Regions from separate parts of the Brevundimonas nasdae genome, predicted to be linked through region 3. Evidence: riboswitches for the same ligand, from Rfam matches in the RefSeq annotation. Region 3 holds a riboswitch; each other region holds the start of a gene.

Region 1 (4,868 bases), 180 kb from region 3:
CAGCATCAGGATCGGCGTGGTCGAGCCGCGACGGCGCAGGGCGGCCAGAATCTCGAACCCGTCGATGTCGGGCAGGCCGATGTCGAGGATGGCGGCGTCGAAATCCTCGGTCTGCTCAAGCCTCAGGGCTTCGGCGCCCTGGTCGGTGCAGCGTGGCTCAAACCCCGCACTGCGCAGGCTGGCGTCCAGAGAATGTTGAAGCGCCTTGTCATCCTCGACGACGAGTATTCTCATGGGGTCACAGATGCGGGGAGCGGGGACATGGGCGCCACAATAGCGAGAAAGCCGAAGTGGTGAAGGCGTGGGGTCTGTTCGCCGTGATCTTCGCCGCCGCCTTCGCCCTGACCGCCTGCGGACGCGAGCCGGAGGGGGCGGGCACCGCGCCCCACATCCGCTGGCGGGCCGAGCAGGAAGGCGCGCTGCTGATCCGCACCAACACCAGCATGCTGGGGCCGGTGATCGACGCCTTTCGGGCGCGGTATCCCAAGGTGGAGATCCGTCTGGAGGACATGAACTCCACCATGCTGGCCAGCAATGTGGTGTCGGATGTGCTGGCCGGACGGCCGGGCGCGGACCTGGTCTGGAGCTCCGCGATGGACGTGCAGATCAAGCTGATCAACGACGGCTATGCCCAGACCTACAGGTCGCCCCACCGGCGCGCCATGCCCGACGGCATGGTCTGGCGCGATCAGGGGTTCGGCATCACGGCCGAGCCGGTGGTCTTCGCCTACAACCGTCGCCTGCTGCCGCCTGCGCTGACGCCGAACAGCCATGCGGACCTGATCCGGCTGCTGGAAGCCCGGCCTGAAATCTTCGACGGTCGCCTGGCGGTCTATGATGCCGAGCAGAGCGGCGTGGCCCTGATGCAGTTGTCGTCGGACACCCAGATCTATCCCGACGCCTGGCGGATGATGGAGGCCCTGGGCCGCCGCAAGCCCCGTCTCGACACCTCGGGGCAGCGGATGATGTGGCGGCTGGCGACGGGACAGACCCTGTTCGTATTCAACATGAACCAGTCCTATGGGCGGATCTGGGTCAGGGACCACCCCGACATCGCCCTGGTCACGCCCACGGACTACCACCTGCTGATTTCGCGGGTCGCCTTTATCCCGCGCAATGCGGCCCATCCGAATGCGGCGCGGCTTTTTCTGGATTTCCTGCTATCGCGCGAAGGTCAGGCGGCGGTCGCCAAGGCGGGCATGAGACCGGCGCGGGATGACGTTGATCCGGCGCTGCGTCCATCGCCGCCCGGCGCGCGTCCCATTCGGGTGGGGCCGGGCCTGTTGGCCAATCTGGATCATGAGCGTCGCGAGAAGCTGCTGGGCCGCTGGCGTGCGGCCATGGAGGGGGCGCCGCGCGCGCCGCTGGATCCGCACGCGCCCTGAGGGTTTCCTGTGGATAACTTCTGATCATGCAAAGGCCGCATTTCTGTCACGACGCCGTCACGTCCGGGCGCTGGACGGTTTTGGGCCTTATGCTGAAGCCTCTGCTGCGACCGAAAGTGGAATAATATTCTATATATCGGTGTTTTGTGGGCTTTAAAACGCAAAAACGCGACGTTTGACAGCAGGTCTCTGCGATATCTTACTGGCGATCGCAGCTCGGGAGAGTTCGGACACTTCCCCGACGCCGAAGGCGCAACCGCCCCGGAAACGCTCAGGCAAACGGACCGAGCTGCACGATGAACGCTGGAGAGCAGGGCGACCCGAGGGGGGTGCGGCCTTCGCCGAAGGAGCAAGGGCCGATGGCCTGAAACTCTCAGGCACGAAGACAGCGGGGGTGAAATGGCGCCGTCAGAGCGCCGAACCGCATCGGACTTCCCTGGGAGGGGACGTCGCCGCCGTCCATGAGGAATCTCGTCTTGTCTCGCTTGAACACCCGCCTGATCAGCTGCAGCAGCGCCATCGCCCTGTTGTCCTGCGCCGGAGCCGCACTGGCCCAGACCGCAGAACCCGCCCCGGAACAGACCGCATCCGTCAGCGACATCGTCGTCACCGGCTCGCGCATCGACCGCGCCGGCTTTGAAGCCCCGACCCCGACCGTGCGCCTGACGGCCGAAGACCTGTCGGTCGGCGCCCGTCCCAACATCGCTGCCGCGCTGAACGACATGCCCCAGTTCCGCGCCACCACCTCGCCCCAGACGACCGGCACCAACACCGGCGCGGGCAATGCGCCCGTGGACCTGCGCGGCCTGGGCATCAGCCGCACCCTGGTGCTGATCGACGGTCGCCGCGTCTCCAGCGAAAACGACCTGAACAGCATCCCGTCGGTTCTGGTGAAGAGCGTCGACGTCGTGACCGGCGGCGCCTCGGCGGCCTGGGGCTCGGGCGCTGTGGCAGGCGTGGTCAACGTCGGCATCGACCGCAACTTCACCGGCGGCAAGCTGGGCGCCGAATACGGCATCTCGTCCTATGACGACGCCGAGCAGGTGCGTTACGAGGGCGCTTGGGGGCGTGGTTTCGCCGATGGGCGCGGCCACTTCGTCATCGGCGGCGAATATCTGAACAACGACGGCGTGATCCCGAAGAACTCGCGCCCGAACATCGGCCGCTGGGCGACCGTCAACGGCGCGCTGACGCCGAACGTCGGCATGGCCGATGCGGCCTACGGCGGCCTGATCCTGTCGGGCGTCAACAACGGCAAGGTCTTCAACCCGGACGGCACGCTGCGTCCGTTCAACTTCGGTACGAAGAGCGGCTCCAACACCGTCGGCGGCGAAGGCCCGTCCAACGATGACCTGAGCCCGCTGGTCACGCCGCAGCAGCGCTACACCGCCATGGCCAGCGCGACTTATGAGGTCAGCGACACCCTGCGCGTCACCGCCGACATCCGCCACTCGCGGATGTGGAACAACTACATCTGGTTCGGCGACCACGACCGTGGCGACCTGACCATCGGCATCGACAACGCCTTCCTGTCGCCCGCCATCCGCAGCGCCATGGCGGCTGCAGGCGAGACCAGCTTCAAGTTCGGCCGCTTCAACTCGGACCTGTCGTATTCGACCATCGACTTCGAGCGTCTGACGACCCAGGCCACCCTGGCGGTGGACGGCGAGTTCGGCCGTAACTGGCGCTGGGGCGCCTACTACAGCCACGGCGAGTTCGAGAACAACATCGACACTCCAGGCTTCCTGCTGAAGACCCAGTTCGCCAACGCCGTGGACAGCGTCATCGACCCGGTGTCGGGCAAGCCGGTCTGCCGCGTCACCCTGACCAACGCCAACTCGGGCTGCGTGCCGATCAATCTGTTCGGCCTGGGTTCGCCGTCGCAGGAAGCCATCGACTATGTCACCGGCACGCCGCAGCAGCGCGCCACGACCAAGCTGGATTCGGTCGGTTTCAGCCTGCGCGGCGAGCCCGTCACCCTGCCGGCGGGTGATGTCTCGGTGGCCTTCGGCTTCGAAGCCCGCAAGGAATCGCTGAAGCAGACCGTCAGCGAACTGGACGCCGCCAAGGCGTTCAAGACCTTCAGCTTCTCGGCCATGGCGGGTGATTTCACCGTCAAGGAGGCCTTTGCCGAAGTCCTGGTGCCGATCGTTCGCGATCTGCCGATCCTGAATAATCTTCAGTTCAACGCGGCTGCCCGTATCTCCGACTACGACACAACTGGCTCGATCTGGTCGTGGAAGGTCGGCGCCACGAACGAGTTCTTCCCCGGCTTCCGCGGCCGGATCACCCAGTCGCGTGACATCCGTTCGGCCAACCTGTCGGAACTCTTCACGACGACGACCATCGGCTACAACTGGATCAACGATCCGGCCAAGAACGGCGCCAACGTCTATGTGTTGAACAATGGCGGCGGCAACCCGAACCTGCTGCCGGAAACGGCGGACACCCTGACCCTGGGCGTCACCTATGCGCCGCCTTCGATCCCGGGCCTGAACCTGTCGCTGGACTATTACAGCATCAAGATCGACGACGTGATCACGACGATCGCGCCGCAGGATCTGGTGAACCGCTGCAACTCGGGCAATACGGCCCTGTGCGCCAAGATCGAGCGTGACGCGGGCGGCAACCTGGTCCGCACCATGTCCACCTTCGTGAACCTGGCCAAGTATCAGACGGACGGCGTGGACGCCGAGGTGTCCTATTCGTCGGCGGCTGATCTGTGGGTGCCTGGCGCCACGGGTCGTCTGAAGATGCGTCTGGTCGGCACCTGGGTGAACAGCCTGACCACCGACGACGGCATCACCGAGATCGAATATGTGAAGTCGCAGGGCTATTCGTTCGGTCTGGGCGTGCCCAAGCTGCGCCTGAACGCCAGCCTGGGCTGGAAGGGCGAAGTGTTCGGCGTCGATCTGCGCGCCCGCTACATCTCGGCCGGCAATTACAACTCCACCATCCCTATCTCGAACAACCATATCGACGCCTTCACCTACGTCGATCTGGGGGTGACGGCTGACCTGGCGAAGTATGGCGCAGACGGCGTCGAACTGTACGCCAAGGCCACGAACCTGTTCGACAAAGAACCCCCCGTGGGGGCGTCGTTCTCGCCGTATTACGATGTAATCGGCCGGTACGTCACGGTTGGGGCTCGGTACCGCTTCTAGTTCTGGTTCCGAACCTCATGTCGTCGGCTCCCGGGTCTCCACCCCGGGGGTCGGCGGCTCCTTTTCTTCCCGCCTGAAGAGGCCGCTCATGATCTCCCGCCTTTCGCTCGCCCTGGCTCTGGCCATGTCGGCGGCGCCGCTCGCCCTGGCCCCTGTGGCTCTGGCCGAGGTCCCCAAGCCCGCCGCCATCGTCGCCGACGGCCTGCCGTCCGTGCCCGATGCGCTGGCCAACGAGACCCGTCCCTATCTGCAGTCGCGCCGCGCCGCCTTCCTGGGATGGAACGCCTCGGACCGTTCGATGCTGATCAAGACGCGCTTC
Region 2 (4,868 bases), 450 kb from region 3:
CGGGCCGATCTGGTCGATGACGGCGGCTTCGGCGTCGAACGCCGGGGCCAGCGCCTGCGTCTCCACGCCGACGGCGTGAACCACGGTCTCGGTCGCCTTGACGTAGTGGGGGTGGACGCCGCCCGAGATCACCGCCTTGTTGCGGCGGGTCACGCGCGTGGCCATCAGCACGCCCTCGGCCATGGCGGTCGAACCATCATAGAGGGACGCGTTGGCGACCGGCATGCCGGTCAGGTTCGCAACCTGGGTCTGGAACTCGTACAGGTACTGTAGCGTGCCCTGCGCGATTTCCGGCTGATAGGGGGTGTAGCTGGTCAGGAACTCCGACCGCTGGATCACATGGTCCACCGTCGCCGGCACGTGGTGCTTGTAGGCCCCTGCGCCGCAGAAGAAGGGCACGGCGCCGGCGGTCGCATTCTTGGCGGCCATGGCGGACAAGGCGCGCTCGACCTCCAGTTCGCCCGCGACGCGGGGCAGGTCCACAGGCCCGTCCAGACGCGCGCTCTCGGGCACGTCGACAAACAGGTCGTCGATGGATTTCGCGCCGATGGCGGCGAGCATCGCCGTGCGGTCGTCGGGCGTCAGGGGGAGGTAGCGCATCTAGACAGCTTTTCCGAAAAGGAAGTCAGTGATTGAAAAACCCGGCTTGGCTCTGGCTGGGGTGCGTGAAGGCGAGGACTGCGGACGGCTCGGCGTGGTGCTGCGGTTGTTTCGAAGGCCTTTCAACAGATCGGTGAGCGCATCGGCGTCCTCGACCTCCCGGAGCTCGACTTCGTACATCAGGGGTGTGCGGGGCTCGCCCACATTGCCCGCAGGGCGCACCAACAATCTCCCGCCAGGACCATCCAGCATGAAGCTGTTGGTGCGCCGCAGAACGGCCAGCAGCGCGGCAGCGATGGCTGGCGTTAGAACCGGGTATTCCGCCAGCATCCCGTCCGGGGCGTCTTCTCCGAACATATACAGCAACGCGCCGTCGCTTAGCCGAATCTCCGCTTCCAGCCCGGTCCGCTCCGCCCCGCAGTCGGCCAGCGCCGCCTCGACCAACTGGCTCAGGCCAGGTTGCGAAGGCGTCGTGGTCGCGTGGGTGAAGCAGACCGTGAACACGGCTTACAGCGTGGCCAGGAAGGCGTCGTAGGCGGCCTGATCCATCAGGCCGTCCAGCTGCGAGGCGTCCGAGATCTTGATCTTGGCGAACCAGCCATCGGCTTCGGCGGCGGCGTTGACGGTCTCCGGGGCGGTCGACAGCACGTCGTTGGCCTCGACCACTTCGCCCGAGACGGGGGCATAGACGTCCGACGCCGCCTTGACGCTTTCGACCACGGCGAAGCTGTCGCCCTTGGCGAAGGTCTTGCCGACTTCCGGCACCTCGACGAACACCACGTCGCCCAGAGCCTCAGCCGCGTGCTTGGAAATGCCGACCGTGGCGATATCGCCGTCGACGCTGACCCACTCGTGATCCTTGGTGAAATGCATCTTGCTTCTCCTAAAGCCTTCATCCTCGGGCTTGACCCGAGGATCGGATGTTGTGCTGTCCGTGCGCCTATGTCTTCGCACGAGCGGTTGATCGCCCGGCCCTCGGGTCAAGCCCGAGGGTGACGGACAGAGAGGGTTACGCCTTCGGCTTGCGGTAATAGCGTTGCGCCACGAACGGCATGGCGATGACTTCGGCGGCGGCGGGTTTGCCGCGAACCAGAACCTTCAGTTCCGTGCCCAGTTCCGCAAAGGCGGGCGGCACGAAGCCCATGGCGATGTTCTTGCCCAGGCTGGGGGAGGGGCCGCCCGAGGTGACCTTGCCGATGATGTTTCCGTCGGCGTCGGCGATCTCGGCGCCTTCGCGGGCTGGGGCGCCTTCCTTGACGTGCAGGCCGACGCGGACGCGCGACGGACCCTCGGCTAGTTGCTTCAGGATGATGTCGGCGCCGTTGAAGTCTGCGCGTTCCTTGCGCGACTTGGACAGGGCGAAGGTCAGCGCGCCTTCGACCGGCGTGGTCGCGGCGTCGATGTCGTGGCCGTGCAGCGGCAGGCCAGCTTCGAGCCGCAGGCTGTCGCGGGCGCCCAGGCCGATCGGCTTGACGCGGGCGTCTTCCAGCAGGGTGTTCCAGATGCGCTCGGCCTGATCCGCTGGGACCGAAATCTCATAGCCGTCTTCGCCGGTGTAGCCCGAGCGCGAGACATAGCAGTCGGCGCCGAACAGCATCAGGCGGGCCGTCTCCATGAAGCCCATCTCGGCCAGCACCGGCTCATGGGCCGACATCAGCTCGGCGGCCTCCGGGCCCTGGATGGCGATCAGGGCGCGGTCCAGAACCGTCAGCTTGGCGTCGCCTTCCAGATTGGCGTTCCAGAAGGCGAAATCCTCGTCCTTGTTGCCGGCGTTGACGACGACGAACAGGCCGTCATGGTCGGGGCGGCCCGCCATCAGGTCGTCGATGATGCCGCCGTCCTTGTTCAGCAGCAGGGTGTATTTCTGCTTGCCCGCCTTCAGGATCTCATAGTCGCCGGGGACGAAGCGCTGGAACTGCGCCGTGGCGTCCGCGCCGGTGATCTTGCACTGGCCCATGTGCGATACGTCGAACAGGCCGACATGTTCGCGGGTCCAGCGGTGTTCGGCCAGAACGCCTTCATACTGGACCGGCATGTCATAGCCGCTGAAACCCACCATGCGGGCGCCTAAGCGCCGGTGCGCGGCGTTCAGCGGCGTGGTCTTGAGAGCTTGGTCGGTCATGGTTCAGACTTTCGCGGTCGCGTGTTGTGGCGGAGCTTCGCCGCCGTCCTCGCGCCCCCGCTGTCCTGAAGCCTGAGAGATTCCGGCGTTTCCGCCTTGCTCCGTCGGCGCGCCCGTAAAAGAGCGGCTTTCCAGCGTCCGTATGCTATCGCGGTCCGTTTGCCTGAGCGTTTCCGGGGCGGTTGCGCCTTCGGCGTCGAGCCTGATTTCCCAGCCCCGAACTCTCCCGCGAGAGCGACCGACCTAAGCCATCGAGTCAGGCCTCAAGTCAAGCGTCGCCAGTGCATCAGAGGTCTGACAGAGCTTGCCCCGCGCGTCCTGTGCGGCCATGAGTGCGCGACGCCCAACAACCTACGGGAAAGCCTCCATGTCCGCCGACCGCCTTCGTCTCGACGACCACATCGCCGCGCTGGAGGCGCCGCAGGGACTGAAATCTGTCCTGACCGTGATCGCCGCAACCTGCGCCCAGATCAGCGACGTGGTGGCGGGCGGCGCCCTGGTCGGCGCACTGGGCGCATCGGGCCAGATCAACGTCCAGGACGAGGAGCAGAAGAAGCTGGACGTCATCACCGACGACATGCTGACCCAGGCGCTTCTGGCCTGTCCCGCCATCGCCGGCGTCGCATCCGAGGAAAAGGATCAGGTCGAGCCCGCCTCCAATCCGGCCGGTGAATATCTGGCCCTGTTCGACCCGCTGGACGGTTCGTCCAACATCGACATCAATGCGCCGGTCGGCACCATCGTCTCGGTGCTGAAGTCGGCGACCCCGACGCCGGTCGAGGCCGATTTCCTGCAGACAGGCCGCCATCAGGTCGCCGCCGTCTATGCCGTCTATGGCCCCCAGACCATGCTGGTGCTGACGACGGGCGACGGCGTGAAGGGTTTCACCCTGTCCAACGACGGCCAGTGGTTGCTGACCCACGACGACATCACGATTTCGCCGGATACCAAGGAGTTCGCGATCAACGTCTCCAACCAGCGTCACTGGGCCGAGCCGGTCCAGCGCTATCTGGACGGCGTGCTGCAGGGGGCGGAGGGGCCGCGCGGCAAGAACTTCAACATGCGCTGGGTCGCGGCCATGGTCGCCGATGTCCACCGCATCCTGATGCGCGGCGGCGTCTTCCTCTATCCGTGGGACAAGCGCGAGCCGAACAAGCCGGGCAAGCTGCGCCTGATGTACGAAGGCAATCCGATGGCCCTGCTTGTCGAACAGGCGGGCGGCAAGGCGACCACCGACGGCGTCCAGCCCATCCTCGACGTTCAGCCGACCCAGTTGCACCAGCGCATTCCCGTCGCCCTGGGCTCGGCCAACGAAATCGACGCCTTCGCGAGCGCCTGAACCGGAGCCTGAGCCATGATCATCGGTCCCGCCGACGCCCTTCTGGTCATCGACCCGCAGAACGACTTCTGCGAGGGCGGCGCGCTGGCGGTCGCGGGCGGGGCGTGGATCATGCCGCTGATCAACCAGTTGGCGGAACGGTTCGACAAGGTGATCGCGACGCAGGACTGGCATACGTCGGATCAGATATCCTTCGCCTCCAACCACCCCGGCGCGACGCCCTTCACCGAGATTGAGGTCGCCTATGGCCGCCAGATGCTGTGGCCGGATCATTGCCTGCAGGGTTCAGCCGGGGCCGACTTCCACCCCGATGTGAAGCCGACCATCGACCGCGCCCTGGCCGTGGTCCGCAAGGGCTATAATCCGGCGGTCGACAGCTACTCCGGCTTCTTCGAGAACGACCGCCAGACCCGGACGGGCCTTGCGGGCCTGCTGCGTGATCTGGGTGTGCAAAGGGTCTTTCTGGCGGGTCTGGCCTTTGACTACTGCGTTCGTTTCACCGCCGAGGACGCCGTGCGCGAAGGGTTCGAGGCCATCGTCATCACCGACGCCAGCCGCGCCATTGCGCCCGATACTGAAGCGGCGGCGCACGACAGCTTCCGGGCGCGGGGCGTGACGGAGATCGAAGCGGCGACGCTGCTCGCCTAGCCCTCACTCCCAGAAATCCTCCGCATCGGGAATCCGCGTAAAGGCGATCTTCGCGCCGATATAGTCCGGCAGACCCGCGTTCGGGCCGATGCTGACCGTGTCCTTGCCATAGCGGCGGTTCAGCGCGTCCAAGGCTTGGGACAGTTTTAGCGACCGCGC
Region 3 (4,868 bases):
TAAGCGATGGCGGCGTCCGTGCCCGTCGTCTGCCCGAACGGGTTATAGGGCACACACCCCTGCGCCCGCGCCTCTGCGCTGCGACAGGCCGGGGCGCCGTTCAGCAGGATGACGTCATTCTGTTGCAGCCAGCGGGTCTGGTTGCGGCCATTCACCAGCAGCGTGTTCTGGCTGTTCTCGCCATAGGCGGCGAACAGGTTGTACTTCCAACTGCCGGACAGCTTCCCGTCGATGCCTCCGGTGAACTGCTGTTGCGTCCGGTCCGCCACACTGCCGCGACGCCCGAACTGGTCATAGACGCGGTAAACCTCCGTGCCGGTCTGGCCATTGGCGGTCAGCACAGCCCGCAGATCGGTCGGCATGAAGGGATTATCCAGCGTCAACCACGGCGAGGCATAGACGAAATCATCCGCGACCGGCTGCCAGAAGGACTGGGTCTTGGTCTTGATGTAGTTGCCTTCAAAGAAGAAATGGATCTTCGGCGTGATCTGGTAGTTGAAATTGCTGGTCAGGCCATAGCGCTCCAGCGGCATGCTCAGATTGTCGTACTGCTCAAAGCTTCCGCCATCGCCGCCAACGCTGCGACCGCCTCGATCACCCAGCGCCCCGAAGTCGTAAGGCCGGATGCCCGTTCCATCCGATGTCAGCGACAGATACTGCCCTGCGACCCAGACCAGGCCCTGCTGGTTGGACCAGTTGAAGCGGATGTTGGGCGCCTGAATGAAGTTGGGTATGCCGTCGTTCGGCCCGGTATTCTCGGGGTTGCTGATCGTGTTGACGCCGCTGACGCCCCACGCGCGCTGGGTCGCCTGAACCCCGGCCACATCGTCATACAGGAAGTTGACGACGACATTGCCCTTACCCTCGTCGAAATTCTTGCCCGCAGTGAAGTTGAAGCCGCGCGATTCTCCATCCCCGCGCGACGTAATCCCCGCATTCACCGTAGCGGCAAAGCCTTCGAAATCCCGCTTCAGCAGGATGTTTACCACCCCGCTGACAGCGTCAGCGCCATACACCGCCGACGCGCCGCCCGTCACCAGTTCAACCCGCTCAACCAGCGCCGCCGGGATGGAGTTGATGTCGACCGCCGCCGTAAAAGGCTGACCCGCCACCACGCGGCGGCCGTTGACCAATACAAGCGTCCGATCCGCGCCCAGATGGCGCAGGCTGATCAGGTTAAGCCCCGCCAGGTTCGCGTTTCTCTGGCTGTTCGCGCCATTCAATCCGACACCGGTTTGCGGCAGCTCCGTCAGGATGTCGGCCAGATTCTGATGCCCTGTCGCCTCGATCTGTTCCGCACTTACGGCGGTGACCGGCACAGGCGAGTTCAGCGCCGACCCCGCCAATCGAGATCCGGTGACGACGACATCACCCACAGAAGCCGGCTCTTCATTCGTCTGGGCGACAGCGCCCGTCGCTAACAGCATTCCAAGCGTCAGACCGCTGACACCAAACATAGTCCGTCTCATACTTCCCTCCCATATTTTTTATATGAGCCGGGGCGCGGCGCGACCGCGGCTCGATCTGGCAAGCACGGCGAAGCAGAGGCAGAAAACGGGAATAACCTGAAACACGTCCCCTCCCGACGGTGTCAGTTCAGATAGGGCTCAGGGCCGAAACTATTTCGGCATGGGCTCCCCGCAAATCTCCCTCGCGCTCAACGCCCCATCTGTCTATCTGCCTGAGAGCGTTACTCCTTCGGCGAGCCTCTCGGCGGACGCCGATGACTTCTTTCCAGATTCATTCAGCGACGCGGTCCTTTTGCCTGAGAGATTCCGGGGCGGTTGCTCCTTCGGCGCCGGCTAGGCCGACCTCTCCCACGTCGCCTTGTTCGTTGTGATCACAAATCATGCATCTCGCATCCCTGTCAAGGCGCGACGGTCCTGACGGGCGCGTCGACTTCTCCCAGATCGGGTTATTTCCGGGCGACCTCAGCATCCGCCAGAGGCCGAGCGCCGAGGTCGACGACAAAGCCCAGCCTCACCTTTCTAAAGCCGCGGTAAACTTGCCAGCAGGACGCAACAATCTTGCGGAGATTGCGCAATCTCTTTGTTTTTCAAATATATACTTGAAATACGTGAAAGATATTTGCGAAGATCGGTGGCATGAGACCCGGTTTCAACGGTCACCTCTTGGAGTGAACGCGCCATGGCGGTTGCGGAGCCTCGAGATCCATATGGTGCGGCGCTCTGCGCAGTGCGCAGATTCGTCGACGCCGGGCGCTTCACTCCCGGTGAAGCGATCGTCATCACCGAACTGGCGGCGGAGGTCGGTCTGAGCCCGACCCCGGTGCGGGAAGCCCTCGCTTGCCTCGCCGGCCAGGGATTGATCGAGCGCCGAAAGGGACGAGGGTACTTCTATCCGGCGCTGAAAGCAGCGGATGTGATAGATCTTTTCGAACTGCAGCGCGCCTTTCTCCACGCAGCCCTCACCCTTTACCCTCGCGGGCTCACACCTCTGCGAAAGGCGGCTTCCTCGGTCGATCCTCTGGACGGCGTCCAGACGCTGTTCAACGGACTGGTCGCCCAGTGCGGCAACATGGCCCTCACCCTGGCGCACGAAAGGCTTAACGATCGCCTCCGGTCCGTCCTGGTGGCGGAGCACCGTCGCAATAGAGCGGGCGCCGACGCCGCGCGCACGATGATCGAGGCGACCGTCGAGGGACGAATTCCGGATCTGCTCGCGCTCATAGAAGGCTTCTACGAACGGCGTTGCGCCCGGACGCCAGCTCTGGTCGCCGAGCTCAGCTAGGCCTGTTCCGGCCCACGCTCCGCGAGCGCAGCGAGCGCGCCGGAGGCCCGTATGCGGCGATCGTGGTACAGATCGAGGAGCACCTCGAACGGCGGGTCCCCGCCGGCGACATAGGCCCGATACAACGCGTCGGCCTCTTGCCTCCGGTCGCCGAACAATCGGAGCTCGAGGCGGCGCATGATGTCGAGCTGCCCCGAAACCTTGAGAAAGGCCTCCCACAACACCTGATTCCCTGCGCTGCGAACAATCCCCGTGAACAGCTGCTGGGCCGCGTCCGTGGAAGCGATGTCGATGTCCGGTGCGGGCGCACGCAACGGCGCCAAAGCCCGACTATTCAGGTCGAGGGCGATCCTGACGAACTGGGCGTGCATCGCATAACGATCGCGCGCCGCCGTGGCGTCCAACCTGAGAGCGACATAGCCGCCGGAAGGGGCGCGCTCGACCAGACCCTCTCCGCTCAGACGCGCGAGCGCCTCCCGCACCGGGGTGGTCGACAGGCGCAGGCTCAGCGCCTCGTCCTGGACGATCACCGGCGAGCCGCCTGCAATCCGTCCGGACTGGATACGTTCCCGCAAGCTCGAAAGCGCTTGCATGAAGGGGTCGCGATTCCGCGCCATGGTGGGATCCGATCCGCACGAGAGGCACGCCCGCCTCCGATCGTTCGATCGAACCATCGTTCCCCAGAGCCGCCCCCAAGTCTGCGAAAATCTTCGTCGCAACCCCCGCAAATTGGACGGTGTCGTGCCCGCTAAATTCTTGCGGTATTGGCCACTGCTCCGGAAACAGAACAAAAAAGACACACACGCCAGCATTGATCCGCAGCAAGGAAATGGACACCTTCGGTAGTGAAAGGTCGTCCCTCATGCCGCCCGATCCGCCTAAAAACCTGAGTGATGCGCGCCTGGTCGGGCTGGCCGCCCGCACCATTCGCCGCGCCCGTGGCATGACGGTTCAACAGGTCGCCACGGCTATGAATCTGCCGCCTAGGACCTACGAATATTTTGAAAGCGGCGCCGGTCGTCTCAACCACGACTACGTCCAGAGATTCGCCGTCGCCACGGACAGCGATCCCTATTCCTTGCTGATCTCGCCCGCCCTGGGGTCCACGGAATTCGCCAGGAACACAGCCGACATAAAGCTTATGCTGATCTTCCTGATCGCCCTGGGCGAGTTTGATCGCAGCATGGGGCCGCGTTTGCGCACGCTCGACCCACGCGCCTTGATCGAAGCGTTTACCGATGCCTTTCAGAAGCTCGAAACCGAGAGCCGCCAACGTGACGCCGAGACAGAGGCCTGGCTGGAAGCCGGCCGTGACCTGATTGCAGGCCGCCGGGACGTCGGCGACGCCTGACCCTCGCAAATACACGACAGATATAGATTGTCGGTTCGGACCACCGGGCTCTTGATGGAGCCGTCGCAATGTCGCGGCGCTCAAGAAGGGAGACCGACCATGACCACCTCTTCGAACATCCGACTGATCGCTTTCGGCCCTGCGTCCACACTGACGCGCGGCGCCGAGCAAGGCACCATCCCGGAGAACGACCTCAGCGTCTATCCGACCCTCGGGTGAAGCACGCAGCGGGTGCGCTCAGGCGCGCCCGCCTTCACACCACCCCTTCCAACCCCCAGTCGCAGGGCGTTCAGGGCACACGCTCAAGAGTTGGGCCCGCGCCTCAGCGCCTCCTCCAAGGAGATGACGATGACCAAATCCGCCTTCCGCCGGATCGACTTCGGCGCCGCTGGCACCCTCACACTCGGCTCGGACATGGGCGACCTGCCCGAAACCGATTTCGGTGTCTGGAAAGTGCATCCCTGACCGGGATCGGGGCGGGCCTCAGGCCCGTCCCGCACCTTGCCGTGGAACGCCACAGCTCATCGTATGGCAAAATGCGCCTCACTCTCCGGCCGCTTGGTCGACGGCGTTTTCCTCGCTGTGACCGGGCAGGATGTCGTCATTCTGGATCTCCGGACCGACACCTATGGCTGTCTGCCGGAAATCGGTTCCCGTATCTTGGTGGACGGTCGAAACTTGACCTTCGACGAAGCACTGTCAGAGTTGCTGAAAGCCTCTGGCCTGCTGTCGGACACTCTGTGCGCGGCGACGCTTTCCGACGTCG

Evidence for each region. A riboswitch is a leader RNA that binds a small molecule or an ion and turns the genes downstream of it on or off. The one in region 3 is predicted to bind glycine.
Region 1: another riboswitch for glycine. It lies ahead of KWG56_RS11015 (TonB-dependent receptor domain-containing protein); the one in region 3 lies ahead of KWG56_RS11865 (TonB-dependent receptor plug domain-containing protein).
Region 2: another riboswitch for glycine. It lies ahead of gcvT (glycine cleavage system aminomethyltransferase GcvT); the one in region 3 lies ahead of KWG56_RS11865 (TonB-dependent receptor plug domain-containing protein).

What each region holds. Positions count from the first base shown of each region.
Region 1 is NZ_CP080034.1:2,250,581-2,255,448, reverse strand. It holds gene KWG56_RS11025 (response regulator) at 1-234, opposite strand, end outside; gene KWG56_RS11020 (ABC transporter substrate-binding protein) at 294-1,385, shown strand; glycine riboswitch at 1,593-1,682, shown strand; gene KWG56_RS11015 (TonB-dependent receptor domain-containing protein) at 1,862-4,549, shown strand; gene KWG56_RS11010 (S9 family peptidase) at 4,638-4,868, shown strand, end outside.
Region 2 is NZ_CP080034.1:1,982,897-1,987,764, reverse strand. It holds gene gcvPA (aminomethyl-transferring glycine dehydrogenase subunit GcvPA) at 1-600, opposite strand, end outside; gene KWG56_RS09720 (hypothetical protein) at 601-1,104, opposite strand; gene gcvH (glycine cleavage system protein GcvH) at 1,108-1,473, opposite strand; gene gcvT (glycine cleavage system aminomethyltransferase GcvT) at 1,610-2,722, opposite strand; glycine riboswitch at 2,781-2,859, opposite strand; glycine riboswitch at 2,864-2,961, opposite strand; gene KWG56_RS09705 (class 1 fructose-bisphosphatase) at 3,090-4,061, shown strand; gene pncA (bifunctional nicotinamidase/pyrazinamidase) at 4,077-4,709, shown strand; gene KWG56_RS09695 (Y-family DNA polymerase) at 4,713-4,868, opposite strand, start outside.
Region 3 is NZ_CP080034.1:2,433,440-2,438,307, forward strand. It holds gene KWG56_RS11865 (TonB-dependent receptor plug domain-containing protein) at 1-1,469, opposite strand, end outside; glycine riboswitch at 1,744-1,830, opposite strand; gene KWG56_RS11870 (GntR family transcriptional regulator) at 2,149-2,751, shown strand; gene KWG56_RS11875 (GntR family transcriptional regulator) at 2,748-3,368, opposite strand; gene KWG56_RS11880 (helix-turn-helix domain-containing protein) at 3,563-4,102, shown strand; gene KWG56_RS11885 (lasso peptide biosynthesis B2 protein) at 4,661-4,868, shown strand, end outside.